Regions from separate parts of the Streptomyces sp. NPDC055955 genome, predicted to be linked through region 2. Evidence: predicted binding sites of a transcription regulator. Region 2 holds the regulator's gene; each other region holds the start of a gene.
What was found. Region 2 encodes HrcA, which represses chaperone genes, less so after heat shock. Its sites were predicted from a motif close to TTNGCACTCNGNNNNNCNGAGTGCNAA; they were not measured.
Positions count from the first base shown of each region.

Region 1: groL (chaperonin GroEL) is a predicted target of HrcA. The motif match lies at 6,003-6,029, and genes of this name have one in related genera.
Region 3: groES (co-chaperone GroES) is a predicted target of HrcA. The motif match lies at 6,978-7,004, and genes of this name have one in related genera.

Region 1 is NZ_JBHJYS010000003.1:406,407-416,498, reverse strand. Features, by position in the region: gene ACFC96_RS07940 (trehalose-6-phosphate synthase) at 1-408, opposite strand, end outside; gene ACFC96_RS07935 (hypothetical protein) at 519-2,294, opposite strand; gene ACFC96_RS07930 (glucosyl-3-phosphoglycerate synthase) at 2,332-3,279, opposite strand; SAM riboswitch class I at 3,460-3,591, shown strand; gene thrC (threonine synthase) at 3,609-4,895, shown strand; gene ACFC96_RS07920 (MoaD/ThiS family protein) at 4,943-5,218, shown strand; gene ACFC96_RS07915 (cold-shock protein) at 5,670-5,873, shown strand; gene groL (chaperonin GroEL) at 6,194-7,819, shown strand; gene ACFC96_RS07905 (DUF6215 domain-containing protein) at 7,974-8,684, shown strand; gene ACFC96_RS07900 (hypothetical protein) at 8,884-9,180, opposite strand; gene ACFC96_RS07895 (hypothetical protein) at 9,239-10,051, opposite strand.
Region 2 is NZ_JBHJYS010000011.1:271,879-281,970, forward strand. Features, by position in the region: gene ACFC96_RS23460 (SpoIIE family protein phosphatase) at 1-1,028, shown strand, start outside; gene hemW (radical SAM family heme chaperone HemW) at 1,083-2,315, shown strand; gene ACFC96_RS23470 (DUF3097 domain-containing protein) at 2,355-3,182, opposite strand; gene ACFC96_RS23475 (MBL fold metallo-hydrolase) at 3,217-3,948, opposite strand; gene hrcA (heat-inducible transcriptional repressor HrcA) at 4,070-5,086, shown strand; gene dnaJ (molecular chaperone DnaJ) at 5,087-6,223, shown strand; gene ACFC96_RS23490 (nitronate monooxygenase) at 6,265-7,338, shown strand; gene ACFC96_RS23495 (16S rRNA (uracil(1498)-N(3))-methyltransferase) at 7,335-8,078, shown strand; gene ACFC96_RS23500 (VOC family protein) at 8,099-8,491, shown strand; gene ACFC96_RS23505 (S41 family peptidase) at 8,598-10,092, shown strand, end outside.
Region 3 is NZ_JBHJYS010000010.1:106,566-116,657, forward strand. Features, by position in the region: gene ACFC96_RS21455 (cell wall-binding repeat-containing protein) at 1-1,629, shown strand, start outside; gene ACFC96_RS21460 (YciI family protein) at 1,799-2,155, shown strand; gene ACFC96_RS21465 (RNA polymerase sigma factor) at 2,212-3,471, shown strand; gene ACFC96_RS21470 (methyltransferase domain-containing protein) at 3,679-4,902, opposite strand; gene ACFC96_RS21475 (polysaccharide deacetylase family protein) at 4,985-5,923, shown strand; gene ACFC96_RS21480 (polysaccharide deacetylase family protein) at 5,923-6,933, shown strand; gene groES (co-chaperone GroES) at 7,147-7,455, shown strand; gene groL (chaperonin GroEL) at 7,566-9,191, shown strand; gene ACFC96_RS21495 (ester cyclase) at 9,336-10,043, opposite strand.

The DNA of each region.
Region 1 (10,092 bases), on a different contig from region 2:
CGCCTCGGCGAACGCCCTGTTGTAGGCCTCGTACGACGCCCACTGCGCACGGAACTGCGGCCCGAAGACCGGCTCCAGGGGCGTCTGGTAGAGCATGTGGTGGACGAACCAGAGGACCGAGTTCGCGATGCCGTTGTACGCGTCGGCGTACACCTCGGGGTCGATGTCGAGCATCCGCACGCCGGGCTCCGCGACGCCGCGACGCACCGCCTCGCGGTCGCCTTCGCCGAGGGCCGCGCACACCCACACCGCGCTCGCGCCGTCCGGGTCCTGTCCGATCGCGGAGAGCCCGGAGACGAGCCCGCCCCCGCCGCGCCGCGCGTCGAGCGTCCCGTCGGCCCCGAGCTCGTACGAGACCGGACCGCGGTTGGACGCGACGAGGATCTGTGCACCCTGCGTGGAAGCCATACGGGCAAACGTAGCCCGGCCCGTAAACGCTCAAACGTACGGCCGGACTCCGTGGGAGCCCGGCCGTATACGATCCGTCGTTCGCCCGCCGCGACGGTTACCCGCGCGGGTCAGTCACGCCGGCTGCGCGCCGCCGCCACCGCGAGGACGCCGAGCCCGCACAGGGCCCCCGCGAGACCGCCGTACAGGAGCGTGTCCGAGTCACCGGTGTCGGCCAGCTCGCTGCCGCGCGGCCGGTGCGACTCCCGAGGTGGGGCCGGGCGGGCCTGCGCCCGTCCGGCGGTGATCACCGAGGTGCACGGGTCGGCTTTGACGCGCGGGGCCTTGGGACAGTTGGTGCGCGGCACGTCGGCCGTCACCGTGATCACGGTGGCCCCGCCCGCCGTGCAGGGCGCCTTCACGCGCTGGGTGATGACGACCTTGCCGTGGGCCGCGACGTCACCCTTCCAGACGTACACGGACCCCCGCTTCGTGACGCTCCCGGCGGAGGCGACCGGGACCGAGCCCGCCGTCACGGGCCACTCGACGGCGGCGCCGGTGCGCTTCCTCGCCGAGAAGTCGGTGATCGTGACGGTGTTCCCGCTCTCCCCGCACGGCGGCACGGCGGGCCGCTCGGGCACGCTCGTGATGCGCAGGGCGGGCGGGGCCGGGGGCTGCGGCTTCTCGCTCAGGGTGCCGTCGGGGCCGGCCGCCTTCGGGCTCGCCGTCCCGGTGACCTCCAGGTCGGGGACCGGGACGGACAGGGCGAGCGCCGAGGGGAGGTAGGTGTCGCCCTCGGTGGTGAACGTCAGCTCGGTGGAGGTGGCGCCGGGCGGGACGGTCCCGGGGGGCAGCTCGAACTCCTTCGCGTCGATGCCCAGGCTGTCGACCGTCCTCGGGGCGACGGCACCGTCGCCCTCACCGACGAAGAAGCCGTCGGTGTCGCCGGTCTGGGCTTCGGTGACGTTCCTGCCGTCGACCAGGAAGCGGTCGCCCGGCGTGTTCCGGTCGCCCTCGTACGCGGCGACGCCCGCCCGCACCGCGCCGCCGCCCGCGCGGTGGAAGCCGTCCACGCCGATCGTGGTCGCCGGCGAGACGGAGCGCTGGAGGACGTGTCCGCCGTAGACGTACACGTGGCGACGCTCCGGCGCGTACCTGGGGTCCGGGGCGCCGTACTCGTAGACGACCGTCATCGACCAGCCGGCCACGCAGCCCTTGCCGTTGGGCGCCCAGACGCCGCCGACCGCGACGGGGACGGGCGCGCCGGTGCCGGTGACGCCGGCGAACATGCCCGTGACGTCGGCCTCGCCCGTGTAGTAGTGCGGGCCGTCGGCGGTCGCCGGGTCCCGGACCAGGACCTCGGCGGAGACCTTGGCCGGCGCGCCGCCGTTCACGCCCAGGACGGGCACGGCGGCGAGCGGAGCGCCCGGCGAGGGCCGCACATCGGCGCCGGAGATGTCGCACCGCGCGAGCTGCGCGCCGCTCGGGCCCTTGTACGTACCGTCGTTGCCGCCGAAGAACAGGCGGGCGTAGGCCACCTTCGCGCCCGGCGGGATCGTCACCCGGCCGGTGCTGGAGCCGTAACCGGCCGTCGTGGCGGCCGTGTTGACGCGCTGCATCACGAACGTGTCGTTGTTGTCGCCGCCCTGCCCGCCGGCGGCGGCCGCGCAGCGCTCCGCCAGGTCGGCCGGGGCGGACTGGCAGCCCATGACCGTGTTGCCGATGGTCGCGAAGTCGCCGTACAGCGACGCGTCGTAGCGCTTGGCGAACGGCGCCACCACGTCCGCCGCGGCGGGGGCCGCGGCGACGAGAGCCGTCAGTGCGGTGGCCGTGGCGACGAGCGCCCCGGCGGTGCGGGTCGCGGCTGCGCGCAGCCGTCGCTCACCCGAAACTTGTCTGAGCCACATAAAGGGCAATGTAGGCAAAACATACGATTGCCCCCGGCTACGCCACGCGGCGCTCCGTGTACTCGGTGATTTCGGTCATCGGGGGGCGTTCCTCGGTGTCCACGGTGTGCGTGCGCGGCTCGAATCCCTGTTCCCCGCGCTCGAACTGGGTGAGCACCGGACGTACGAGGTGCCCGCGCGCGAGGCGCAGCTGCGCGGTGCGGTAGATCGCCGCGGCCATCCGGCCGAGCGCCTGCCCGTCCTGGTGCCGGTGCTTGCGCACCCCCACGTCGACCTGCCCGAGCGCGTCGAGGCCCACCGTGTGCAGCGCGTCGACGAGAAGACCGAGCTCGACTCCGTAACCGACGGGGAACGGCAGGCGCTCCAGGAGCGATCTGCGGGCCGCGTACTCGCCGCCGAGCGGCTGCACGAACCCCGCGAGCAGCGGCCAGTGCAGATTGAGGAGGGGGCGCGCCACCAGCTCCGTGACCCGGCCCCCCTGGCCGGCGGCGGACCCGAGCGGGCGGTCGTACATCGCCTTCACGAAGTCCACGCCGGGATCCGTGAGCAGCGGGCCCACGATCCCCGAGACGAAGTCCGCGGAGAACTCCTTCAGGTCCGCGTCGACGAAGCAGACGATGTCGCCGCCCGTCGCGAGCAGCGAGCGCCACAGCACCTCACCCTTGCCGGGCACGGCCGGGATCCTCGGCAGGATCGCGTCCCGGTGCACGACGCGCGCTCCGGCGGCCCGCGCGACCTCGGCCGTGCGGTCCGTCGAGCCCGAGTCGATCACCACCAGCTCGTCGACCAGCGGCACCCGCTCCGTCATCAGGGCACGCCGGATCTCGGCGACGATCTCGCCGACCGTCTCCTCCTCGTTCAGTGCGGGCAGCACCACGCTCACCGAGGTGCCCGAGGCCCGCTTCGCGGCGATCAGCTGAGGGAGCGGACGGTCCGACACCGACCAGGAACGCCTGCTCAGCCAGCGCTCTACTTCTTCCAGCACGGTGCGCGGCTCCTCACTGTCTGAACTGTCTGATCACGAACTGTGATCCATCTCGCGGTTCGGACGACTATCTCAAGCGTCCGGGCCTTCGGTTACAGTCTTGAACAACGCCGGTGACCATCGCATGTCGGGGTCGCCGCCGCGCTTGAGTGATCAAGCGCCAGTACAACAACCGAATAGCGCTCATCCAGAGGGACAGAGGGATACGGCCCGTTGAAGTCCCGGCAACCCTCCCGCCGACCTTGTCGAGGTCCAGGTGGGGAAGGTGCCAATTCCGTCTCGTGGCGAGATGCGCCGCGAGGAAGATGAGGAGAAAGGGCCTCGCCATCATGGCTGCGCAGACTGTCGCCACCACCACTTCCGTTGATCTGGGACCCGCCTCGGCGCTTTCCTGCCGCGAGTGCGGCACCAGCTTCCCGCTCGGACCGATCTTCGCCTGTGCCGAGTGTTTCGGGCCGCTCGAAGTCTCCTACGACCTGCCGGTCGGCGACCCCGAGTCGCTGCGCAAGGAGATCGAGGCCGGACCCGCCAACATCTGGCGCTACGCCCCTCTCCTGCCCGTCCCGGCCGACGTCGCCGAGAAGCCGAACCTGAACCCCGGCTGGACCAAGCTCGTCAAGGCCGACAACCTCGCCCGTGAACTCGGCGTGGAGCAGGGCAAGTTGTTCGTCAAGGACGACTCCGGCAACCCCACGCACTCCTTCAAGGACCGCGTCGTCGCCCAGGCCATCGAGGCCGCCCGCGCCTTCGGCTTCACCACCCTGTCCTGCTCCTCCACCGGCAACCTCGCCGGCGCCGTCGGCGCCGCCGCGGCCCGCGCCGGCTTCCGCTCCTGCGTGTTCATCCCGCACGACCTGGAGCAGGGCAAGGTCGTCATGGCCGCGGTCTACGGCGGCGAACTCGTCGGCATCGAGGGCAACTACGACGACGTCAACCGCTTCTGCTCCGAGCTCATCGGCGACCCGCTCGGCGAGGGCTGGGGCTTCGTCAACGTCAACCTCCGCCCGTACTACGGCGAGGGCTCCAAGACGCTCGCGTACGAGATCTGTGAGCAGCTCGGCTGGCGGCTCCCTGACCAGCTGGTCATCCCGATCGCGTCCGGCTCCCAGTTCACGAAGATCGACAAGGGCCTCCAGGAGCTGATCAAGCTCGGCCTCGTCGAGGACAAGCCGTACAAGCTCTTCGGCGCCCAGGCCGAGGGCTGCTCGCCGGTGTCCGTCGCCTACAAGGGCGGCCACGACGTCGTGCGGCCGCAGAAGCCGAACACGATCGCCAAGTCCCTGGCCATCGGCAACCCGGCCGACGGCCCGTACGTCCTCGACATCGCCCGCCGCACCGGCGGCGCCGTGGAGGACGTCAACGACGAGCAGGTCGTCGACGCGATCAAGCTCCTGGCGCGGACCGAGGGCATCTTCGCGGAGACCGCGGGCGGTGTGACGGTCGGCGTGACGAAGAAGCTGATCGAGGCCGGCCTGATCGACCCGACGCTCACCACCGTCGTCCTCAACACCGGCGACGGCCTCAAGACCCTCGACGCGGTCGCCGAGACGTCCCAGGCGACCGCCACCATCCGCCCGAGCCTGGACGCGTTCCGCGACGCGGGCCTCGCCCACTGAAGACCCGCGCACTCCCGCGACCCCCGCACGGAAAGGCTGCAGCCCCCATGAGCGTCAACGTCCGCATCCCCACCATCCTGCGCACCTACACCGGCGGCAAGGCCGAGGTCGCCGCCGAGGGCGCGACCCTCTCCGAGGTCATCGCCGACCTGGAGAAGAACCACACGGGCATCGCGGCCCGCGTCCTGGACGACCAGGGCAAGCTGCGCCGCTTCGTGAACGTGTACGTCAACGACGACGACGTGCGCTTCGAGCAGGGCCTGGAGACGGCGACGCCGGCGGGCGCGGGCGTCTCGATCATCCCGGCCGTCGCCGGAGGCTGACCGTCGGGCACCGTGCCGGCGGCTGATCGCCCGGCCTTGCGAGGCCACACAGAGTCACCTGAATTGCCCCCTCCGCGAGAGAAGCGGAGGGGGCAATTCTGCAGGGTTGAGCGCGGTAGAGTTGGGAAGCGAGCTTCGCGCCTGTGCCGAGCGCATATATGAAGTCGGCCGCCGTCCGACAAGAAGCAGCCAAAGTGCCCAGCCCTTATCGGGTGTTCGTGGCATTTGTCGGGCCCGAGTTGCCCCGGAATCCAATGACTCCGCCGCTTATTACCGCTCTGCCGTGCCCAGAATTCTCGTCCGATTGACCTGTTGCAGACGGCAGTTGGGCAGATACATTCAGCCGCGGTCGACGCGTTCCGGCGCACACCTCCAACCAATGGGGCGTGAGGTCTGACCCGGGTCCGCGAAGTGCGGGCCTGTGCAAGGGCCAGTAATAGGGGAGTTAGTCATGGCTCAGGGCACCGTCAAGTGGTTCAACGCGGAGAAGGGGTACGGCTTCATCGCGGTCGACGGTGGTGCGGATGTATTCGTCCACTACAGCGCCATCCAGATGGACGGATACCGCACCCTTGAAGAGGGTCAGCGAGTCGAATTCGAGATCTCGCAGGGCCAGAAGGGTCCGCAGGCGGACATGGTCAAGCTCGCCGTCTGATCTCGGCGCGATCGGCCACCGACACACTCACGCCGAGAGGCCCGTACCCCGCGAGGGGTACGGGCCTCTCGTGCGTGCGCGCGCGGTCCGCGCGCGCCGCCCGCGGGGACCGCGCGTCTGCCGGAGGCGCTTGCACTCTCCTAGGTCGAGTGCTAATCATTGCGTTAGCACTCTGAAGGTGAGAGTGACAGAACTTGGATCGGGTCGGTGAGGCTCGCAGGCCGGGTGGGGCAAGGAACCACACGGCACGCAGGCCGTCCGTCGCGGGCACCAGCACGGTCCGTTTTGCGTTTCCACCCCGTCCGGGAGGACCACTTCACATGGCCAAGATCATCGCGTTCGACGAGGAGGCACGGCGCGGCCTCGAGCGCGGCATGAACCAGCTCGCCGACGCCGTCAAGGTGACCCTGGGCCCCAAGGGTCGCAACGTCGTCCTCGAGAAGAAGTGGGGCGCCCCCACGATCACCAACGATGGTGTGTCCATCGCCAAGGAGATCGAGCTCGAGGACCCGTACGAGAAGATCGGCGCCGAGCTGGTCAAGGAGGTCGCGAAGAAGACGGACGACGTCGCCGGTGACGGCACGACGACCGCGACCGTCCTCGCCCAGGCGCTCGTCAAGGAAGGCCTGCGCAACGTCGCGGCCGGCGCCAACCCGATGGCCCTCAAGCGCGGCATCGAGAAGGCCGTCGAGGCCGTCTCCGCCGCCCTGCTCGAGCAGGCCAAGGATGTCGAGACCAAGGAGCAGATCGCTTCCACGGCCTCCATCTCCGCCGCCGACACCCAGATCGGCGAGCTCATCGCCGAGGCGATGGACAAGGTCGGCAAGGAAGGCGTCATCACCGTCGAGGAGTCGCAGACCTTCGGTCTCGAGCTTGAGCTCACCGAGGGCATGCGCTTCGACAAGGGCTACATCTCGGCCTACTTCGCCACCGACATGGAGCGTATGGAGGCGTCGCTCGACGACCCGTACATCCTCATCGTCAACTCCAAGATCGGCAACGTGAAGGACCTCCTTCCGCTGCTCGAGAAGGTCATGCAGTCCGGGAAGCCGCTGCTGATCATCGCCGAGGACGTCGAGGGCGAGGCCCTGTCGACCCTGGTCGTCAACAAGATCCGTGGCACCTTCAAGTCCGTCGCCGTCAAGGCCCCGGGCTTCGGTGACCGCCGCAAGGCCATGCTCGGCGACATCGCCATCCTCACCGGTGGCACCGTCATCTCCGAGGAGGTCGGCCTCAAGCTGGAGAACGCCGGTCTCGACCTGCTCGGCCGCGCCCGCAAGGTCGTCATCACCAAGGACGAGACGACGATCGTCGACGGCGCCGGTGACAGCGACCAGGTCCAGGGCCGCGTCAACCAGATCCGTGCCGAGATCGAGAACTCGGACAGCGACTACGACCGCGAGAAGCTGCAGGAGCGCCTGGCGAAGCTCGCCGGCGGTGTTGCGGTCATCAAGGCCGGTGCCGCGACCGAGGTCGAGCTCAAGGAGCGCAAGCACCGCATCGAGGACGCCGTTCGCAACGCGAAGGCGGCCGTCGAGGAGGGCATCGTCGCCGGTGGCGGCGTGGCCCTGCTGCAGGCCTCCGCGGTCTTCGAGAAGCTCGAGCTCGACGGTGACGAGGCGACCGGCGCCAACGCCGTGAAGCTCGCGCTGGAGGCCCCGCTCAAGCAGATCGCCGTCAACGGTGGTCTCGAGGGTGGCGTCGTCGTGGAGAAGGTCCGCAACCTTCCCATCGGCCACGGCCTGAACGCCGCGTCCGGCGAGTACGTCGACATGATCGCCGAGGGCATCCTCGACCCGGCGAAGGTCACGCGTTCCGCGCTGCAGAACGCCGCGTCCATCGCCGCGCTGTTCCTGACCACCGAGGCCGTCATCGCCGACAAGCCGGAGAAGGCCGCCGCGGGCGGCGCTCCGGGCGGCATGCCGGGCGGTGACATGGACTTCTGAGCCTGACGGTTCAGCCTGTCCTTTCCGAGGGCGGCACTCCTCTTCCCGGGGGGTGCCGCCCTCGGGCGTTCCCCGGTCGGTTCTCCTTGTCCGCCCGGTGATCACGGGTTAGATTCCCCGGGCATTTGTCAGGTGATCGGGGCGGGTGGGGGACATGGCCGACAGTGACGACGTGCCCAAGAAGGGCATGAACGCGTGGGGACAGGCGATATCGGCCGTGGCGCTGGTGGCCGCGCTCGCCATCGGGTTCTGGGCGATCGCGAAGACGGACGCCGAGAGCAGCGCCGAGCCGAAGCCGGCGACCTGCTCGGGCGGGGAGGCCGAGAAGGGCGCGAAGGCCGGTGAGGCGGCGGGGCGGGTCTCCGGCGCGCAACTGTGCGCAGTGCTCAACCGGCGGGACCTCGCCGACCTGCTCGGCACGCCGACGGAGATCGCGAAGTCCGCGTCGGGCAGCGGCAGTTCGATCAGGACGGCCGGTGGGCGCGAGATCTCCACGCCCTCGGCGCGGGTCGAGTTCGAGACGTACACCGTGACGCTGGAGGGCACCTACGACGGCCGTCCGGTCGCCGACACCGCCGGCCTCTTCGGGGACACGCAGAAGCGGCGGACGTTCCTGGGCCGCCGGGCGGTCCTCTACTCGGACCGCACCATCAGCATCAGGTTCCGCCTCGACGGCAGTGATTCGAGCAGCGCTCCCGGGGTCCCGGCCCGTGTTCTGTCCGTCGCGCAGGACGCGCAGGACAAGGGCGGCTCCTTCGAGCTGACGCTGTGGCGATCGGACGGCGCGGTGCCGGACGACACGGTGCTGTTCCAGGTCGCCGAGAAGGTGCTGCCGAGGATCCCGGGGTGGGCGCCCGCCCAGTGACGGCCCGCGTCCCGCGAGAGGATCCGCCGGACAGGTCCTGGGGCCTGTCGTCCGGATCATGCCGGGCTCGCGGGCGCCGGCACCGCGCCTCGCGGCGTTGTCGTCGGTCGCCGACGCTCAGCGTCGGCTCCTCCCTCCGCCTTGCGACGCACGGCGGAGGGACCAGCTCCCTGATCCGGCCTGATCCGGACGAAAGGCCCTAGCCGCGCTGAACCGGCGACTCCTGGTAGCTGGTCCAGGCCTCTCGGCCGGCCTGGGCCGCGCTCTGCGCGGCGGTCTGCGCCTGGTGGAGGGTGCGGGTCGCCAGCTCGGCGGGCGGCACCTCCCAGCTGCCGGTCCAGTTGCGGCCCGCGCGCGCCAGCTCGTAGACCAGGACGCCGACGCCCGCCGCGGCGGCGAGCATGCCGATGCCGGTCAGCACGGCGCCGGTGGCCAGGCGCCGCTGGTCGGGGCGGAACTCGGTCCAGGAGATCTTCGAGAACGTGCTCTCAGCCATGAATTCAGGATGCGGGACGGCGGAGCGGGGCGCATGTGGAGCGCGTGTCCGCAGGGCGTCAGCCCAGCATGGGGCCGTCGAACTCGGGCACGGGGGAGGTCTGCCCGGCATCGGGGACCGTCACCCGGACGGGCTTGCCGTGCTGCGACAGCGACAGCGTGACGGTCATGCGGGCCCCGCCCAGGTTCAGGTCCGTCCGGGCGCGGGCGATGCGGCCCCTGCCGTCGATCCAGGCGTCGGCGAACACCGGCAGGTCGCTGCCGAGGTAGTCCCTGGCCTCGTCGACCTTGTCGCGGATCTTGGAGGTCGTCCGCAGGGTCAGGGTGGCGTGCCCGAGGGTGCCGCGGTAGTGCGTGACGGGGACCTTGCCGAGGGTCTCGGTGCCGCTCTCGGTGACCTGACGCATCGCGGAGATCTGTTCGAGGACGTACTCGGGATCGTTGAGCGGGGCGCGCAGCATGGCGTGCGCCTTCGCCGTCGAGCGGGAGGTCGAGCCCCAGCCGTTCATGGCGAGGTCGCCGGTGCCGCGTACGTAGACCGTGTCGTCGGCGAAGACCTCGTCGATCCTGCCCGTGGGGCCCCCGGGCATCCGGACCGAGAGCGCGCCGCGGTCGGCGTCCAGGTCGAAGCCACCGGTGATGTCGATCCGGTAGGTCCGGCCCTGGCCGTCGGAGATCTCGACGTTCTGCCGCGTCTGCGCGGAGGTGGCGCGGGTGGCTTCGACCGCGGCGCGCACGGCGTCCCTCGGGGCGGTCTTCGCGGCCGCGCTCTTCGTGGCGGAGCCGTCCCCGGCGTCGTCGTGCGAGGCGCAGCCCGCGCACAGGACGGCGGCGGTCACGAGGGCAGCGGTGAAAGACAAGGGGGCGCGCATGGATGCTCCGGCGTCGGTCGTACGGCCGAAGTAGGTGCGCG
Region 2 (10,092 bases):
AGCCCACCGACGCGGCGCGCAGCGCGGCCGTCCCCGTGCCGTGGCCCTTCGAGTCCCTCGGCGGTGATCCGGCCGGCGCCGCGCTCGCCTACCGCCTCAGCGCGGGCGGTCGCGCGGTGGGCACCCTCCTCATCGGACGGGCCGGTCTGACCCGCTTCCCCGACGAGGTCACCGGCCTCGTCGAGGACTTCGCCCGCCGCGTCGCCCTCGCCGTCAGCGCCGCCCGCCGCTACGCCCGCCAGGCCACGATCAGCCGCATCCTCCAGCGCGGACTGCTGCCCTCCGGCGTCGCCCGGATCCCCGGCATCGAGTCCGCGCTCGTCTACGAGCCGCGCGACGCGGGCGGCCCGGGCGGCGACTTCTACGACGTGTTCCCCGCCGGTGACGGCCGTTGGTGCTTCGCGCTCGGCGACGTCCAGGGAAAGGGCCCCGAGGCGGCCGTCGTCATCGGCCTCGCCCGGCCCTGGCTGCGGCTGCTCGCCCGCGAGGGGTACCAGGTCGCCGAGGTCCTCGACCGCCTCAACCGGCTCCTCCTCGACGACGCCACGGAGGCGGCCGACGCCGCGGCGCGCGCGCTCGCCGCCGCGGACGGCCAGGGCCTCACCTCCGAGGGCGCGCCCCGCTTCCTCTCCCTGCTCTACGGGGAGCTGGTGCCCACCGAGGACGGGATGCGCTGCACCCTGGCCTCCGCCGGACACCCGCTGCCGCTCCTGCTGCGGCCCGACGGCCTGGTCGTGTCCGCCGCCGAGCCCCAGGTGCTCCTCGGCGTCGTCGACGACCCCGGCTACACCAGCGAGAGCCTTGTGCTCCACGACGGCGACACCCTCCTGTGTGTCACGGACGGAGTGACGGAGCGCCGGGACGGGCACCGCCAGTTCGACGACGGAGACGGCCTCTCCCGCGCCCTCGCCGGCTGCAAGGGCCTCACCGCGCACCTGCTCGCCGAGCGGATCAGACGCCTGGTCCACGAGTTCTCCGAGAGCCCGCCGGACGACGACCTCGCCCTCCTGGTCCTCCAGGCCCGCTGACCTTGCACAGCGACGACCGGCGAGGCAACCCCACGGCTGCGGGACAATGGGTCCATGCCTTCCGCACTCCCCGACGGTGAGCCCGTCCCCGACGGCGGCGCGCTGCCCGCCTCCGCCCTGGCCGGGGCGGCGGACCGGCCCCTCGGGTTCTATCTGCACGTCCCGTACTGCGCCACGCGCTGCGGCTACTGCGACTTCAACACGTACACCGCGACCGAGCTGCGCGGCTCCGGCGGTGTGCTCGCCTCCCGTGACAACTACGCGGACACCCTCGTCGACGAGGTGCGCCTCGCCCGCAAGGTCCTCGGCGACGACCCGCGCCAGGTGCGCACCGTCTTCGTCGGCGGCGGCACCCCGACGCTCCTCGCGGCAGACGACCTCGTACGGATGCTCGGGGCGATCCGCGACGAGTTCGGGCTCGCGCCCGACGCCGAGGTGACGACGGAGGCCAACCCCGAGTCCGTCGGCCCCGCCTACCTGGAGACCCTCCGCGAGGGCGGCTTCAACCGGATCTCCTTCGGCATGCAGAGCGCCAAGCAGCACGTCCTGAAGATCCTCGACCGCACCCACACCCCCGGCCGCCCCGAAGCCTGCGTCGCCGAGGCGCGCGCCGCGGGCTTCGACCACGTCAACCTCGACCTGATCTACGGCACCCCCGGCGAGAGCGACGACGACTGGCGGGCCTCGCTGGAGGCCGCCATCGGCGCCGGGCCCGACCACGTGTCGGCGTACGCGCTGATCGTTGAGGAGGGCACCCAGCTCGCCCGGCGCATCCGCCGAGGCGAGGTCCCGATGACGGACGACGACGTCCACGCGGACCGCTACCTGATCGCGGACGAGGTCCTCGGCGGGGCGGGCTTCGACTGGTACGAGGTGTCGAACTGGGCCACCACCGACGCCGGGCGCTGCCTGCACAACGAGCTGTACTGGCGCGGCGCCGACTGGTGGGGTGCGGGCCCCGGCGCGCACAGCCACGTCGGCGGGGTGCGCTGGTGGAACGTGAAGCACCCGGGCGCCTACGCCGGGCGCCTCGCACAGGGGCACTCGCCCGGCGCGGGGCGCGAGCTCCTGTCGGACGAGGACCGGCGCGTCGAGCGCATCCTGCTGGAGCTGCGCCTCTTGGAGGGCTGTCCCCTGTCGCTCCTGAAGCCTGCGGGCCGCGCCGCCGCCGGCCGGGCCCTGTCCGACGGCCTGCTCGAAGCGGCCCCGTACGAGTCCGGGCGCGCCGTCCTCACCCTGAGGGGACGCCTCCTCGCCGACGCGGTCGTCCGCGACCTCGTCGACTGAGGCGGGCCCCCGCACTCCTGGGACGGCCCCCTGACCGTCCTAGGAGTGGTCCCCGGGCAGCGTCACGAAATCGATCAACTCCTCGACCCTGCCCAGGAGTTCGGGCTCCAGGTCGCGGTAGCTGTGCACTCGCGACAGGATGTGCTGCCAGGCCGCGCCGGTGTTCTCCGGCCAGCCGAGCGCCCGGCACACGCCCGTCTTCCAGTCCTGGCCGCGCGGCACCCGGGGCCACGCCCGGATGCCCACGGCCGACGGCTTCACGGCCTCCCACACGTCGATGTAGGGGTGGCCGACGACCAGCGCGTGCTCGCCGGTGACCTGCGCTGCGATGCGCGACTCCTTCGACCCGGGCACGAGATGGTCGACGAGGACGCCGAGCCGCGCGTCGGGCCCCGGGGCGAATTCCGTGACGATCGCGGGCAGGTCGTCGACGCCCTCCAGGTACTCCACGACCACGCCCTCGATGCGCAGGTCGTCGCCCCAGACCCGCTCCACCAGCTCCGCGTCGTGCCGGCCCTCCACATAGATGCGCCCGGCCCGCGCGACCCGGGCCCGCGCCCCGGGCACCGCGACCGACCCGGAGGCCGTGCGGGTGGGGCGTACGGGCGCGGCGGACACGGGACGTACGAGGGTGACGACCCGGCCCTCGAGCAGGAAGCCGCGCGGGTCCATGGGGAACACCCGGTGCTTGCCGAAGCGGTCCTCCAGGGTCACCGTCGGGCCCTGGGCCGTCTTCTCGCAGCGGACGACCGCTCCGCAGAACCCGGTCGTGACCTCCTCGACCACGAGATCCACGTCCGCCGCCACCTCGGGCGCGGCCTGCTGCTTCTTCCACGGCGGGGTGAAGTCGGGGGAGTACTGACGCATGGTGCAGACGATAGGAGTGCGAACGGCCGTGCGGTTACGACACGCCGAAACGCGCCGCCAGCGCGTCACGCTGCGCACGGACAAACTCCGCATTCACCGCGGCTCCGTGCCCAGGAACGTACACGGCATCTTCACCGCCCAGCTCCAGCAGCCGGTCCAGGGCGGCCGGCCAGCGGCTCGGCACCGCGTCACGGCCCGCCTGCGGCTCGCCCGACTCCTCGACCAGATCGCCGCAGAAGACGATCTCGGGCGTGCCCGGCACCAGGACGGCCAGGTCGTGCCCGCTGTGCGCCGGGCCCACGTTCGCGAGGAGCACCTGGAGTCCGCCGCCCAGATCGAGCGTCCACTCCCCGCACACGCGGTGCTGCGGCACGACCAGCACGTCAGTGGCCTCGGCCGCCTCCTCGCGCGGTACGCCGTGGGCCACCGCGGACGCCCGCAGCTCGTCGCGGCCCCGCGTGAACACCGTGTCGATGCCCGCGGCTCCGTACACCTCGACACCCGCGAACGCCGCCGTGCCCAGAACATGGTCGAAATGGGGGTGCGTCAGCGCGATATGCGTCACGCGCGCGTGCGGGCCCATCAGGCGCCGGGTGTCCGCGCGCAGCGCCGCACCCTCACGAAGTGATGAACCCGTGTCGACGAGCAACGCCGCCCCGTCGCCCACCACAAGGCCCGTCGTGCAGTCCCAGCCCGGCAGCCGGACCCGCCCCGCCCGAGCGGACAGCTCCTCCCAGCCCATCGCATTCCAGTCCAGGTCGTCCATGGGCCCGACGCTAGCGCCCTTGCCGGGCCCGTACCCACCGGCCGTACACTGACCCGGAGACCATTGGCACTCGGCCGCACCGAGTGCCAGCCGCGGACGACACAGCTGGAGGTGCGCGCGAATGCTCAGTGAACGCAGGCTCGAAGTGCTGCGCGCCATCGTCCAGGACTACGTGGGGACCGAGGAGCCGGTCGGCTCCAAGGCGCTCACCGAGCGGCACAGCCTCGGCGTCTCACCGGCGACGGTGCGCAACGACATGGCGGCGCTCGAGGAGGAGGGGTTCATCGCCCAGCCCCACACGAGCGCCGGGCGGATCCCGACCGACAAGGGCTACCGCCTGTTCGTGGACAAGCTGACGGCGGTCAAGCCGATGACGGGGCCCGAGCGCCGCGCCATCCAGAACTTCCTCGACGGCGCCGTAGACCTCGACGACGTCGTCGGCCGGACCGTGCGGCTGCTCGCGCAGCTGACGCGGCAGGTCGCCGTGGTGCAGTACCCGTCCCTGACGCGGTCCACCGTGCGCCACGTGGAACTGCTCTCGCTCGCCGCCGCCCGCCTGATGCTCGTACTGATCACGGACACGGGGCGGGTCGAGCAGCGGATGATCGACTGCCCGGCGCCGTTCGGCGAGACCTCTCTCGCCGATCTGCGGGCCCGGCTCAACAGCAGGGTCGCGGGACGTCGCTTCGCGGACGTGCCGCAGCTGGTGCAGGACCTGCCGGAGTCCTTCGACGCGGAGGACCGCGGCACGGTCGCGACGGTGCTCTCCACTTTGCTGGAGACGCTCGTCGAGGAGACCGAGGAGCGGCTGATGATCGGCGGCACCGCCAATCTCACCCGCTTCGGACATGACTTTCCCCTCACCATCCGGCCCGTTCTCGAGGCCCTTGAAGAGCAGGTCGTGCTCCTCAAGCTCCTTGGTGAGGTCAATGATTCGGGCATGGCCGTACGGATCGGTCATGAGAACGCCCATGAGGGACTCAGCTCTACCTCTGTGGTCTCGGTCGGCTACGGTTCGGGCAGCGAGGCAGTCGCCAAGCTCGGCGTGGTCGGACCGACCCGCATGGACTATCCGGGAACGATGGGAGCAGTACGCGCAGTGGCACGTTACGTCGGACAGATCCTGGCGGAGTCGTAAGTGGCCACGGACTACTACGCCGTACTCGGCGTGCGCCGCGACGCCTCCCAGGACGAGATCAAGAAGGCCTTCCGAAGGCTGGCCCGTGAGCTTCACCCGGACGTGAATCCGGACCCGAAGACTCAGGAGCGGTTCAAGGAGATCAACGCCGCCTACGAGGTGTTGTCGGACCCGCAGAAGAAGCAGGTCTACGACCTCGGCGGCGACCCCCTCTCGCAGGCGGGCGGAGGCGGGGCCGGCGGCTTCGGCGCCGGTGGCTTCGGGAACTTCTCCGACATCATGGACGCGTTCTTCGGGACGGCGTCCCAGCGTGGTCCCCGCTCGCGCACGCGCCGCGGCCAGGACGCCATGATCCGGCTCGAGATCGAGCTGGACGAGGCCGCCTTCGGGACCACCAAGGACATCCAGGTCGACACGGCCATCGTCTGTACGACCTGCAGCGGCGAGGGTGCCGCGCCCGGCACGTCCGCGCAGACCTGTGACATGTGCCGCGGCCGCGGCGAGGTGTCCCAGGTCACGCGGTCCTTCCTCGGCCAGGTCATGACCTCGCGGCCGTGCCCGCAGTGCCAGGGCTTCGGCACGGTCGTGCCGACGCCGTGCCCGGAGTGCGCCGGCGACGGCCGCATCCGCTCGCGGCGCACGCTCACCGTGAAGATCCCGGCCGGTGTCGACAACGGCACGCGCATCCAGCTCGCGGGCGAGGGCGAGGTCGGCCCCGGCGGCGGCCCCGCCGGTGACCTGTACGTCGAGATCCACGAGCTGTCGCACCCCGTCTTCCAGCGGCGCGGCGACGATCTGCACTGCACCGTCACCATCCCGATGACGGCCGCGGCGCTCGGCACGAAGGTGCCGCTCGAGACGCTCGACGGCCTCGAGGAGATCGACATCCGGCCGGGCACGCAGTCCGGTCAGTCGGTCCCGCTGCACGGGCGCGGCATCACGCACCTGCGCGGCGGCGGTCGCGGCGACCTCATCGTGCACGTCGAGGTCCTGACGCCGACGAAGCTGGACCCCGAGCAGGAGCGGGTGCTGCGTGAGCTGGCGAAGCTGCGCGGCGAGGAACGTCCCACGGGGCAGTTCCAGCCCGGGCAGCAGGGACTGTTCTCGCGGCTCAAGGACGCGTTCAACGGCCGGTAGGCGGATTCGGACTTGTACGGGGGACGTGGCACGATGCGGTCATGTCCCCCACGCTGACCGATCTCTGTCACTATCCGATCGTGCAGGCACCCATGGCGGGCGGTGCCTCCTGTCCGCAGCTCGCCGCCGCCGTGTCGGAGGCAGGCGGGCTCGGATTCCTCGCCGCCGGGTACAAGACCGCCGACGGGATGTACCAGGAGATCAAGCAGGTACGGGGGCTGACCAACCAGCCGTTCGGCGTGAATCTCTTCATGCCGCAGCCCGAGTACGCGGACCCCGCGGCCGTCGCCGTCTACGGCAGCCAGCTCGCAGGTGAGGCCGCCTGGTACGAGACGCACCTCGGCGACCCGGACAGCGGCCGCGACGACGGCTTCGACGCGAAGCTCGCGATCCTCCTCGACGACCCGGTACCGGTCGTCACCTTCACGTTCGGCTGCCCGAGCCGCGACGTCCTCGACTCCCTCGCCCGCGTCGGCACCCTGACCGCCGTCACCGTGACCACCCCGGAGGAGGCGCAGGCCGCCCAGCAGGCCGGGGCCGACGCGGTGTGCGTCCAGGGCATCGAGGCGGGCGGGCATCAGGGCACCCACCGGGACAACCCGGAGGCCGACGGCTCCGGCATCGGACTCATCGCGCTGATCGCCCAGGTCCGTGAGACCGTGCAGATCCCGATCATCGCCACCGGCGGCCTCATGCGCGGCGCGCAGCTCGCCGCCGTGCTCGCCGCGGGCGCGGACGCCGGACAGTTCGGCACGGCCTTCCTGGTCTGCCCCGAGTCCGGCGCCAACCTGCTGCACAAGCAGGCCATGACCAACCCGCTGTTCGTGCGCACCGAGCTGACCCGGGCGTTCTCCGGACGCCCGGCGCGCGGCCTCGTGAACCGGTTCATGCGCGAGCACGGCCGGTACGCGCCCGCCGCCTACCCGCAGATCCACCACATGACGTCGACCCTGCGCAAGGCCGCAGCCAAGGCGGGGGACCCGCAGGGGATGGCGCTGTGGGCGGGGCAGGGCCACCGGCTCGCCCGTGAGCTGCCCGCCGGCCAGCTCGTCGAGGTGCTCGCGGCCGAACTCGCCGAGGCGAAGGACGCGTTGGGTGCGGGAGGTGCCGCGTGACGGCGCCGGTGTTCGTCGTCGACGAGGTGCCGTCCGCCACGACGTTCGTGCTCGACGGGGCCGAGGGGCGGCACGCGGTCTCCGTGAAGCGACTGCGGGCCGGTGAGGACGTCGTCCTGACCGACGGCCGGGGGCGCTGGAGCGAGGCGGTCGTGGAGGCCGCCGAGGGCAAGGACCGGCTCGTCGTCACGGCGGGCCCCGTCCAGGAGGAGCCCGCGCAGGCGCCCAGGATCACCGTCGTCCAGGCCCTGCCCAAGGGCGACCGGGGCGAACTCGCCGTCGAGACCATGACGGAGACCGGTGTCGACGCGATCGTGCCGTGGCAGGCCGCCCGCTGCATCACCCAGTGGAAGGGCGACCGCGGCGCCAAGGCGCTCGGCAAGTGGCGGGCCACCGCGCGCGAGGCGGGCAAGCAGTCCCGACGGGTGCGCTTCCCGGACGTCGCGGACGCCGCGACGACCAAGCAGGTGGCGGCACTTCTCGCCGGAGCGGACTTCGCTGCGGTCCTGCACGAGGACCGCGACTGCGACAGCGGCGCGCTCGCCACCGTCGAGCTGCCCACGGCCGGGGACATCGTCCTCGTGGTCGGCCCGGAGGGCGGCGTCTCGCCCGACGAGCTCGCCGCGTTCGCCGAGGCGGGCGCGCGTCCGTACCGGCTCGGGCGTAGCGTTCTGCGTACGTCGACCGCGGGCACCGCCGCGACGGCGCTGCTCCTCGGCCGCACCGGCCGCTGGTCCTGATCGACCCCCGAGGGGAACGCGTGGAACTCGCCCAGGTCAGACTCCTCGTCACCGACTTCCGTGCCTGTTACCACTTCTACGCGGACGTGCTCGGCCTCCAGCCGCAGTCGGGCGCCCAGGACGGCCCGTACGAGAAGTTCAGCCCCGCGGCGGGCTCGGCGGGCATCGGGCTCGAGGACCGGGCGATGATGGCGGGGATCATCGGCGAGCTGAGCGGCGACCCGGACGGGTACCGCTCCCTCGTCGTGCTGCGCGTCGACGACCTGGACCAGTACTGCGAACAGATCGCCGCGCGCGGCGCCGAGATCCTTCACGGTCCCGCGCCGATGACCGACCGGATGCGCGTCGCACACCTCAAGGACCCCGAGGGCAACATCGTGGAGCTCCAGGAGTGGCTGCTGATGCGCGGCTGAGCACGCGGCGGTCTCGGGTCCCGCGGGGCGCCGGAACAAGCCGTATCGGCGCGGGCAAGTGCCGAAAGCCCTGACCGGGCGGGGTGCGCGTGCCTAGGGTGATCGGGTGACACGGACAGCGCACTCTGGATATCTCCGGTTCCCGCATCTGCACGGCGAGTTGGCCGCCTTCACCGCCGAGGACGACGTCTGGGTCGCCCCTCTCGACGGCGGGCGCGCCTGGCGCGTCAGCGCCGACAACGTCCCCGTCAGCCACCCCCGGATCTCGCCCGACGGCACCACCGTCGCCTGGACGTCGACCCGCGACGGCGCCCCCGAGGTGCACATCGCCCCGGTCGACGGCGGACCCTCGAACCGCCTCACGTACTGGGGCAGTTCGAGGACGACGGTGCGCGGCTGGACCCCCGACGGGCGGGTCCTCGTGCTCAGCACCCAGGGCCAGGCGTCCCTGCGCCGCAGCTGGGCGAGGGCCGTACCCCTCGACGGCGGACCCGCCACCACGCTCCCGTACGGGCCCGTGGGCGACGTCGTGACGGGGCCCGGCGGGCAGGTCGTCCTGCTCTCCGCGCCGATGGGCCGCGAGGCCGCCTGGTGGAAGCGCTACCGGGGCGGCACCGCGGGGAAGCTGTGGATCGACCGGGCGGGCGACGGAGAGTTCGTCCGCCTCCACGAGGAGCTCGACGGGAACATCGAGTACCCCATGTGGGTGGGAGACCGGGTCGCCTTCCTGTCCGACCACGACGGCGTCGGCGCCCTGTACTCGTCTCTCGCGGACGGCAGTTCACTGCGCCGGCACACCCCCCTCGACGGCTTCTACGCCCGGCACGCGTCGAGCGACGGCATACGCGTCGTGTACGCGTCGGCCGGAGAACTGTGGATCGTGGACGCCCTCGACGGCGCCGAGGACGCCGTGCCGCGCCGCCTGGACGTCCGCCTCGGCGGGCAGCGCGTCGACCTCCAGCCGCACCCCGTCAGCGCCGCCCGCTGGTTCGGCGCGGCGGCCCCCGACCACACCGCGCGCGGCAGCGCCGTCGCGGTGCGCGGCGCCGTCCACTGGGTCACCCACCGCTCCGGGCCCGCCCGCGCCCTGGCCGCCCGGCCCGGCGTACGGGCCCGCCTCCCGCGCACCTTCCGCGTCGAGGGCGAGGAGCACGTGGTGTGGGTGACGGATGCCGAGGGCGACGACGCCCTGGAGTTCGCGCCCGCCACCGGCATCGCGCCCGGCGCCACCCCGCGCCGGCTCGCCGCCGGGCGGCTCGGCCGCGTACTGAACCTCGCGATGGCGCCCGACGGCAGCCGGGCCGCCGTCGCCTCGCACGACGGGCGGGTGCTGCTCGTCGAGCGCGAGAGCGGTGAGGTCAGGGAGGTCGACCGCAGCGAGGACGGCGACGTGACGGGGCTCGTCTTCTCGCCGGACTCGGCGTGGCTCGCCTGGTCGCACCCCGGCCCCTCGCCCCTGCGCCACCTGAAACTCGCCAACACCGCCGACCTGTCGGTGACGGAGGCGACGCCGCTGCGGTTCCGGGACTACGCGCCCGCGTTCACCCTCGACGGCAAACACCTCGCGTTCCTCTCCGCGCGCTCCTTCGACCCCGTCTACG
Region 3 (10,092 bases), on a different contig from region 2:
TACTCGGGCGATGGCCGGCTGCGCTACGCACCGTCCGACGGCTCCGGCTATGCGCAGCCGCTGTTCTCCACGACGGAGGACGGCTGCGACCGCGCGCCGAGCGCCTCGGTGAACGGCCTGATCGCCTTCGTCCGTACGGGCGACACCTGTGGCACGACGACCGGTTCGGCGATCTGGCTGTACGACGCGGGCACCGGCGGCTTCACCAAGCTCACCGACGTCGGCCAGGACCCCGCGATCTCGCCCGACGGCACGCAGGTCGCCTTCGTGCGGGAAGCGGGCGGGCTGACCAGGCTCTTCGTCATCGGCGTCGACGGTACGGGCGAGCGCCAGCTCACCTTCAGCGACGCCGCCTACACCCCGTCCTGGTCGCCGAGCGGCACGCGCATCGCGTTCAACAACGGCTACGACGAAGACGCGTCGGCGACCCGCATCGTCGATGTGAAGAGCGGCGACGTCACGACGATGCCGAACCCCTCCAGCACCTCGTCCACCACGGACATCGCCTGGCAGCCCCTGCGCCACAACGACACCATGCGGGTCTGGGGCGCCGACTCGCCGGGCACCAACGCCGCCGTGTCCCGCTGGAGCTGGAACAGCGTCGGACAGGGCGAGCCCGGCCTCGTCGACGCCAGGACAGCCGTGCTGGTCAGCCAGGACAGCCCGTCCTACGCGCTCACGGCCCAGTCGCTCGGCGGCCAGAAGCAGGGCCCGGTCCTGATGACGCCGAAGTCGTCGCTGTCGACCGCGGTCCAGAGCGAACTGAAGCGCACGCTCAAGCCCGGCTCGACCGTCTATCTCGTCGGCGGCACGGACATCCTCTCCAGCGCGGTCGCCACCAAGGTCACCTCGCTCGGCTTCACCCCGAAGCGGCTGGCGGGCACCTCGCGCTACTCGACGTCGGTGGCCGTGGCGAAGGCGGTCACCGGCGCGCCCAAGTACGTGTTCCTCGCCACCGGAACGGACTACCACTCGGCGATCGCGGCCTCGGTGGCGGCGGGCGCGCTCGGTTACGGGGGCAAGGGCACCGTCGTCCTCAACGACGGCAACTCTCTGACGTCCTCAGTGAACTCGTACCTCAACTCGCTCGACCCGGACACGACCATGGTCATCCCGGTCGGCGCCTCGGCGAAGTACGCGCTCACGCACACCGCGTTCTCCCACTGGCCCGACCGCTGGTCGTACTACCCGGTCTCGGGCAGCGGCCACGACGGAACCTCGGTGGCGCTGGCCAGGTTCTGGTGGTCCTCGCCGCACCAGGTGGGTCTCGCCTGGACGGACAGCTGGCGTGGCGGGATCTCCGCGGCCACCGGGCAGCTCTGGTACGGGCCCGTGCTGTGGACCGACGAGACGACTCTGACGGACGCGGACGCGGCCTATCTGCGTTCTCAGGCCGCCGGTCTCCAGCACGTCATCGCGTACGGCGGCACCGGTTCGGTGTCGGCATCCGAACTCGCGGCGGCCGGTTCCGCGGTCAGCGCGAGAAGCTCGCTCGTGGACTACCTCCCGTACTACAAGGGGGTGGCTCCGGCGGGAACGGCGACGACGCGGCAGTCCGAGCGGCCGGCAGCCTCCGTGGCGCCGCAGCCGCAGCCGCAGGCCCGCTCGCTGAAGACCACCGTCGAGTAGGCATCACAGCAGGTCGGGGGCCCCGGGCGGACACATCCGCCCGGGGCCCCCGGCCTGCCGGAGAAAACTCCCGAAGAAAATCCGGCGAGCGCGTCGATTCGCCGGTCTTCCGTTCGACGCGTAAGTGAGAGCGGGGAGAACCCCCGACCGCACCGAACGAGGAGTCACCATGCCGCGCTACATGACGCTGGTCCGTATCGACGAGAGCAAGGCCCCCGCCGAGGGCCCCAGCGAGGCCCTGATGCAGCGCATGGGCGAGCTGATCGAGGAGATGACCAAGGCCGGCGTGCTGCTCGACACCGCGGGCCTGCACCCGTCGTCCGAGGGCACCCGCGTGCACTACGAGAACGGCGAGATCACCGTCACCGACGGGCCGTTCACCGAGTCCAAGGAGGTCATCGGCGGCTACGCGATCATCCAGGCCAAGGACCGGGCCGAGATCCTGGAGTGGACCAAGCGCTTCCTGAAGGTGCACGAGGAGCACTGGACGGTCACCTCCGAGATCCGGGAGATCGCTGAGGGCTGAGCCACGCCGGACAGGACCTTGGTCGCCGTACGGCCGGGGGTGTCTGATGGTGGGCCGTGACAGCAGAACGTACTGCCGAAGCGGCCCACGCCATCGAGACCGTCTTCCGTCTGGAGGCGCCCCGCATCATCGCGGGCGTCACGCGCATCGTCCGGGACGTGGGCATGGCCGAGGAACTGGCGCAGGACGCGCTCGTCGCCGCCCTGGAGCAGTGGCCGGACGAGGGGATCCCCGACAACCCCGGCGCGTGGCTCATGGCCACCGCCAAGCACCGGGCGATCGACCTCGTGCGCCGCAAGGAGCGGTACGCGCGCAAGCTGGCGGAGGTCGGCCGTGAGCTGGAGGCCGCGCCGCCCCACCTGGACGAGCCCACCGACCCGGACGACATCGACGACGACCTGCTCCGCCTCGTCTTCACGGCCTGCCACCCGGTCCTGTCCGCCGAGGCCCGGGTCGCTCTCACGCTGCGGCTTCTCGGCGGCCTGACCACCGCCGAGATCGCCCGCGCGGTCCTGGCCCCCGAGTCGACGGTCGCCCAGCGCATCGTGCGCGCGAAACGCACCCTCGCCAAGAAGAACGTCGCCTTCGAAGTGCCCTACGGCCCCGAGCGGGCGGCCCGCCTCGGCTCGGTCCTCGAGGTCATCTACCTCATCTTCAACGAGGGGTACGCGGCCACGGCCGGCGACGACTATCTGCGCCCCGGCCTGTGCGAGGACGCGCTGCGGCTCGCCCGGCTCCTGGCCGGCCTGATGCCGAAGGAGCCCGAAGTGCACGGTCTGGCCGCGCTGTTGGAGCTCCAGGCCTCGCGCTCGGCCGCCCGCACGGGCCCGTCGGGCGAGCCGGTTCTCCTCAAGGACCAGGACCGTACGCGCTGGAACCAGCTCCTGATCCGGCGCGGGTTCGCGGCGCTCGGCCGCGCGGAGGCGGTGTCCACCGGCGGCGGCCCCGGCCCGTACGCCCTCCAGGCCGCGATCGCCGCCAGTCACGCGCACGCCCACACGTACGCGGAGACGAACTGGAAGGGGATCGCGACGCTGTACGGGCTGCTCGCCGCCCGGGCGCCCTCCCCCGTCGTCGAGCTGAACCGGGCGGTGGCGGTGTCCATGGACGAGGGGCCAGCGGCCGGTCTGGCCCTGGTGGACGCCCTGGCCGGTGAACCGGCGCTGCGCGACTACCACTTGCTGCCGAGCGTGCGCGGAGACCTGCTCGAGCGGCTCGGGCGGCGCGAGGAGGCACGGGCCGAGTTCGAGCGGGCCGGTTCGCTGACCCGTAATGAGCGGGAGCGGGAGTTGCTGCTGGCCCGTGCGCAGGCGTGAGGGTAGGGCGTTTCGTGTGGATCAGGCCGGGCTCGCGGGTGCCGGCACCCGCGCCTCGCGGCGTTGTCCTCCATTGCCGGCGCTCCGCGTGGGCTCCTTCCTCCGCCTTGCGACGCACCGGGTCGGAACCCGCTCCCCGGTCCGGCCTGATCCACACGAAACGCCCTGGGGCGCCTCGTTCTCCGGCGAGGGTGGGGCTGTTGCCGCTCAGGAGTCGGCGTCGCCTCCGGTGTCCGGCTGCGCGGGCGCCCCCAGCAGCATCGTCGGGGCGCCCGCGACGCGGGTCAGGAAGACCGTCACGGCGTTCGGGCCGTGCCGCTTCGGCAGCGCCTTGCGGCGCAGCTCCTCCGGTTCCACGGCCGACCCCCGCTTCTTCACCGTCAGGATCCCGACCTCGCGCTCCCGCAGCAGCGCCTTCAACTTCTTCACGTTGAACGGGAGCCGGTCCGTGATCTCGTACGCGGTGGCGTACGGCGTCGCCCGCAGCGTGTCGGACGTGACGTAGGCGATCGTCTCGTCGATCAGCCCGCCGGCCACCTCCTCGGCCACCTCGGCGACCAGGTGGGCGCGGATGACGGCGCCGTCGGGCTCGTACAAGTACCGTCCCACGGACCGCACTTCGGGATCCGGGAGGCCCCGGCCGGTGAGTGCGCGCGGCCCGGGGAGCAGCGTCGCCCGCATGCGGCCCGGCTCGGTGCCGAACCAGAGCACGGCCTCCTTCACGTCCCCGCCGTCCGAGATCCACTCGGCGTCGGCCGCGTCGGGGATCGCCTCGTGGGGGATGCCGGGCGCGATCTTCAGGGCCGCGTGCGGGGCCCCGAGCGCCGCGCCGACCGCCCAGGACAGGGGCGGGGAGTACGCCTCCGGATCGAAGATCCGGCCGCCCCCCTTGCCGCCGCCCCGGCGGGCGGGGTCGACGAACACCGCGTCGTACGGCTCCGTGTCGACCTCGGTGACATCGGCCTCGCGGACCTCGATCAGCCCGTCGAGGTCCAGGGCCCGAGCGTTCGCGCGGGCGACCTCGCAGGTCAGGGGGTCACGGTCGACGGCGAGTACGGAGATCCCGGCGCGGGCCAGCGCGATCGCGTCGCCGCCGATTCCGCAGCACAGATCGGCGACGGAGCGCACCCCGAGCGCCTTGAACTCCTGCGCGCGACGGGTGGCGACGCTCGTGCGGGTCGCCTGCTCGACGCCGTTCGCCGTGAAGTACATGCGGCGCGCGTCCGCCTCGCCGAACTTCGCCGCGGCCCGCTGCCGCAGCCGGGCCTGCGCGATGGCCGCCGAGACGAGGTCCGCCGGGTGGTCGCGGCGCAGCCGGGTGGCGACGGCGAGCTCCTGGCCGGGGGTGATGTCCCGTACGTCGTCGAGGAGCGCCTGGCCCTCCGCGGAGAGCAGCGAGCTGAAGGAGGCGAGGTCGTTCACCAGGCCCATTGTGGGCCAGTCGGTGGACGGTGCGCGCCCGGCCGCGGTGTCGGGCCCTGATCGGCGCTGTGAGCTGCGAGGATCCGGCGCCATGCGACTTGTACGACAAAACGACAAAAGAGCGGTGAAAGGGATGTCGGGTCGGGGGACCCGTCACGCCCGTACGCGGGCCGTTCTCGCCGTTCTCGCCGCCTGCGCGGTCGCCTCCGGGTGCGCCGCGGTCGACAGCACGAAGGCCGTCGAGCCCGCGCCCGGCCAGCAGCCCCTCCATGCGCCGCCCGCCGGCGCCCTCGACTCCCACGCGGGCACGATGCGTGCCGCCCGGGTCGCGATGGCCAAGAAGTGGCGCCTGTCGGAGCCGCCGCTCCTCGCGCCGCCCGCGCCCGCCCAGAAGCCCGTGATCAGGGCCCGTAAGGGCTTCGAGGTCGACGGCCAGGAGGATCTGCCGCCCGTCTTCACGACCGTGCCGACCAAGGACAAGGTCGTGTTCCTCACCATCGACGACGGCTCCGAGAAGGACCCGGCCTTCCTGCAGATGATGAGCGACCTGAAGATCCCGTACACCGCCTTCCTCAGCAACTACCTGGTGAAGGACGACTACGGCTACTTCGGGAAGATGAGGGCCCGCGGCGTCACGCTGAACAACCACACGCTGACGCACCCGTATCTGCCCGGCCTGTCCTACGCGGGGCAGAAGCGCGAGATCTGCGGCATGCAGAACATCATGCAGAGGCAGTACGGCGAGCGGCCCGTCCTCTTCCGCCCGCCGTACGGCAACTACAACCGGGACACGCTGCGCGCCGCCAGGTCCTGTGGCATCAAGTACGTGCCGATCTGGAACGAAGAGGTGTACGTCGACCACGTCGAGTGGCGCGAGGTGGACCGGGACCTGCACCCCGGCGACATCATCCTGACCCACTTCCGGGGCCGCGGGGAATGGAAGGGCAGCATGACCGACATGGTCCGCCTGCTCATGAAGTACGTGACCGGCAAGGGGTACGCGGTGGCCAGGCTGGAGGACTACCTGTGATGTCCGTGCGGGCGCGACGGGCCCCCGCGCGCACCGGGCCCCGGCGGCTGCTCGCCGCCGCCCTGGCCGCCGGTGTCCTCGCACCCGCGCTGCTCGCCGGGTGCGCCCAGTCCGTGGACCCGATCGAGCGACTCAGCCGGAAGGCGGCCGAGAAGGTCCGCCACTCGCAGGACGCGGCGCCGACGGCCACACCGGCCGTCGGTCCGGGGGGTGTGCCGTGGGGCGCACGCGGGGCCGGGAGGACCGGTGCGGGCGGGCCGGTGCACTTCGCGCCCCTGCACGCCCCCACGCGTCACGGCACGACCGCGCGTGACGGCCGCGCCCCGGACGCCTACCGCCGCTGGGGACTCTCCGCGCCGCTCGCCCCGGCGCCGAGACCCCCGGCGCGCCACGCGTCCACAGCGGGGGCGGGCCCCCACGCGCTCCCGCCCGTCGTGGACCACGTCCGCACCAAGGACCGCGTCGTCTTCCTGACCTTCGACGACGGCGTGGACCGCGACCCTCGTTTCGCCGACATGGTCGGAGACCTGCGGCTGCCCGTCAGCATCTTCCTCACGGACGGCGTCGCCGGCCCCGGCCACGACCACCTCGGCAGACTGCGGGCCCTCGGCGCGGTCGTGCAGAACCAGACCCTGAACCACCACTTCCTGCCCTCGCTCCCGTACGCCGAGCAGCACGCCGAGATCTGCGGCCAGCAGGACCGGCTGAAGAACCGCTTCGGCACCCGCCCCCGCCTCCTGCGCCCGCCGTTCGGTGAGTACGACCAGAACACCCTGCGCGCCGCCGCCACTTGCGGGGTCGACGCCGTGGTCCTGTGGCGCGCCTCGGTGGGGAGCGGCGACACGCGGTACGCGGACAAGGGCCGACTGCGTCCCGGCGACATCGTCCGGGCCCAGTTCCGTGACGGCGACGACCCGCGCGGGACGACGCTCACCGGGGCGACGACGCGGCTGCTACGCCGCATCCAGGCCCAGGGGTTCACGGTGGGGAGGCTGGAGGACTACCTGTGAAGGACGGGCCGCAGGGGCCGTGCGGAAGACTCGCCCTCAGTGAATTGGCACTCCGCTTGACCGAGTGCTAATCGCGGTCATAGTCTCGGCCCTGGCACTCCCCACTGGAGAGTGCCAATAGCGACGGGCAGGTCCGGCACCCGCGACGACGGATCCACCTGGTCGCCACCTCAGACAGTCAACCCCGTGATCTCCGAAGGGGGAGGTCGGATCGTGACGACCACCAGCTCCAAGGTTGCCATCAAGCCGCTCGAGGACCGCATTGTGGTCCAGCCGCTCGACGCCGAGCAGACCACCGCCTCTGGCCTGGTCATCCCGGACACCGCGAAGGAGAAGCCCCAGGAGGGCGTCGTCCTCGCCGTGGGCCCCGGGCGCTTCGAGAACGGCGAGCGTCTGCCGCTCGACGTGCAGACCGGCGACATCGTGCTGTACAGCAAGTACGGCGGCACCGAGGTGAAGTACAACGGCGAGGAGTACCTCGTCCTCTCGGCTCGCGACGTGCTCGCGATCGTCGAGAAGTAATTCACCCACTGTTTTAGTTCTGCGCCCCTGGCACCCCGCTACTCAGCTGCGACTTCTCTCAGCATGCCGGGCGTCGGGGGCGCAGTTCGTTCGAGAGGACTAACAGCTCCATGGCGAAGATCCTGAAGTTCGACGAGGACGCCCGTCGCGCCCTCGAGCGCGGCGTCAACAAGCTTGCCGACACGGTCAAGGTGACGATCGGCCCCAAGGGCCGCAACGTCGTCATCGACAAGAAGTTCGGCGCTCCCACCATCACCAACGACGGTGTCACGATCGCCCGCGAGGTCGAGGTCGACGACCCGTACGAGAACCTCGGTGCCCAGCTGGTGAAGGAGGTGGCGACCAAGACCAACGACATCGCGGGTGACGGCACCACCACCGCCACCGTGCTCGCCCAGGCCCTCGTCAAGGAAGGCCTGCGCAACGTCGCCGCCGGCGCCTCCCCGGCCGCCCTGAAGAAGGGCATCGACGCCGCGGTCAAGGCCGTGTCCGAGGAGCTCCTCGCGACCGCCCGTCCGATCGAGGACAAGGCCGACATCGCCGCCGTCGCCGGTCTGTCCGCCCAGGACTCGCAGGTCGGCGAGCTCATCGCCGAGGCGATGGACAAGGTCGGCAAGGACGGTGTCATCACCGTCGAGGAGTCCAACACCTTCGGTCTGGAGCTGGACTTCACCGAGGGCATGGCGTTCGACAAGGGCTACCTGTCTCCGTACTTCGTGACGGACCAGGAGCGCATGGAGGCCGTGCTCGAGGACCCGTACATCCTGATCAACCAGGGCAAGATCTCCTCCATCCAGGACATGCTGCCGCTGCTCGAGAAGGTCATCCAGGCCGGTGGCTCCAAGCCGCTCCTGATCATCGCCGAGGACGTCGAGGGCGAGGCCCTGTCGACCCTGGTCGTGAACAAGATCCGCGGCACGTTCAACGCCGTCGCCGTCAAGGCGCCCGGCTTCGGTGACCGCCGCAAGGCGATGCTCGGCGACATGGCCACCCTCACCGGTGCCACCGTCATCGCCGAGGAGGTCGGCCTCAAGCTCGACCAGGCCGGTCTGGACGTGCTCGGCACCGCCCGCCGCGTGACCATCACCAAGGACGACACCACGATCGTCGACGGTGGCGGCAACAAGGCCGACGTCGAGGGCCGCGTCAACCAGATCAAGGCCGAGATCGAGAACACGGACTCCGACTGGGACCGCGAGAAGCTCCAGGAGCGCCTCGCGAAGCTCGCCGGCGGCGTGTGCGTGATCAAGGTCGGCGCCGCCACCGAGGTGGAGCTCAAGGAGAAGAAGCACCGTCTGGAGGACGCCATCTCCGCGACCCGCGCCGCGGTCGAGGAGGGCATCGTCTCCGGTGGTGGCTCCGCTCTGGTGCACGCCGTCAAGGTCCTCGAGGGCAACCTCGACAAGACCGGCGACGAGGCCACCGGTGTCGCGGTCGTGCGCCGCGCCGCCGTCGAGCCGCTGCGCTGGATCGCCGAGAACGCCGGCCTCGAGGGCTACGTCATCACCTCGAAGGTCGCCGAGCTCGACAAGGGCCAGGGCTTCAACGCCGCGACCGGCGAGTACGGCGACCTGGTCAAGGCCGGCGTCATCGACCCGGTCAAGGTCACCCGCTCCGCCCTGGAGAACGCCGCGTCCATCGCTTCGCTGCTGCTCACGACCGAGACCCTGGTCGTCGAGAAGCCGGCGGAGGAGGAGCCCGAGGCCGCCGGCCACGGGCACGGCCACTCCCACTAGTGCGCTGAGCCGCCGGTCGGCCGGTTCGACCGGCGTCTGTCGTACGAGGCCCGGTTCCGCGTTCTTCGCGGGGCCGGGCCTCGGCGCGTGCGGCGCCGGGTCAGGACTCGAGAGGTCAGGCCCCACGGGCCAGGACTCGCGCGGTCAGGACTCGAGCTGATCGAGCGCGCCGAGCTGGGCCATCAGCCCCAGCCGGTCCTCCTGCCACCAGCCCTCGACGATCTTCCCGTCCTCCTGGAACCGGAAGATGGTCGAACCGGTCATCGTGACCTGCTTGCCCGTCGCCGGAATGCCCATGAAGTCGCCGTTGTGGTCGCCCTTGAAGGTCCACCGCGTGCATACGCGGTCGCCTTCGGTGATCTGGTCGTCGATGGTGAAGTCGATGTCGAACCCTCTGCGGTACATCTCGATCTCCCGCCGCATCGCGTCGAGACCGATGGTGTCCGTCACGTTGCCGGGGTCGTGGTCGTGGTAGTCCTCCGCGAGCAGGCCGTTGAGCGGCGGCAGTTCACCGTCGGTGGCGACCGTCTCGAAGAACCTGCGCGCGTTGCCCGCGTACAACTGCTCGTCCCGCACCACCTCGAGGTCGGTGAAGGTGGGCATCTCGTCGCAGAGGGCGACCATCTCCCGGAAGATCGTGTCGGTCTCCGGAAGGTTCGAGTTCCGCATCGCTTCCTCGTACGAGGGGAACTCCACGATCTCGATGAAGTGCGACGCGTCGGACCGGTCCTTGCCGACGACGCTGTGCGTCGCGGTCCGCTTCCCCTTGGTCCGCTCCGCCCATGTGTCCATGAGCTGGTTCATCTCGTCGAATCGGCTGGTCTTGCAGTCGATCAGTTGCACGAACGTCATGACGCCACCTTCCGGCCCCCCTGCGTGCGGTCCGGACAGCTCCATCCTC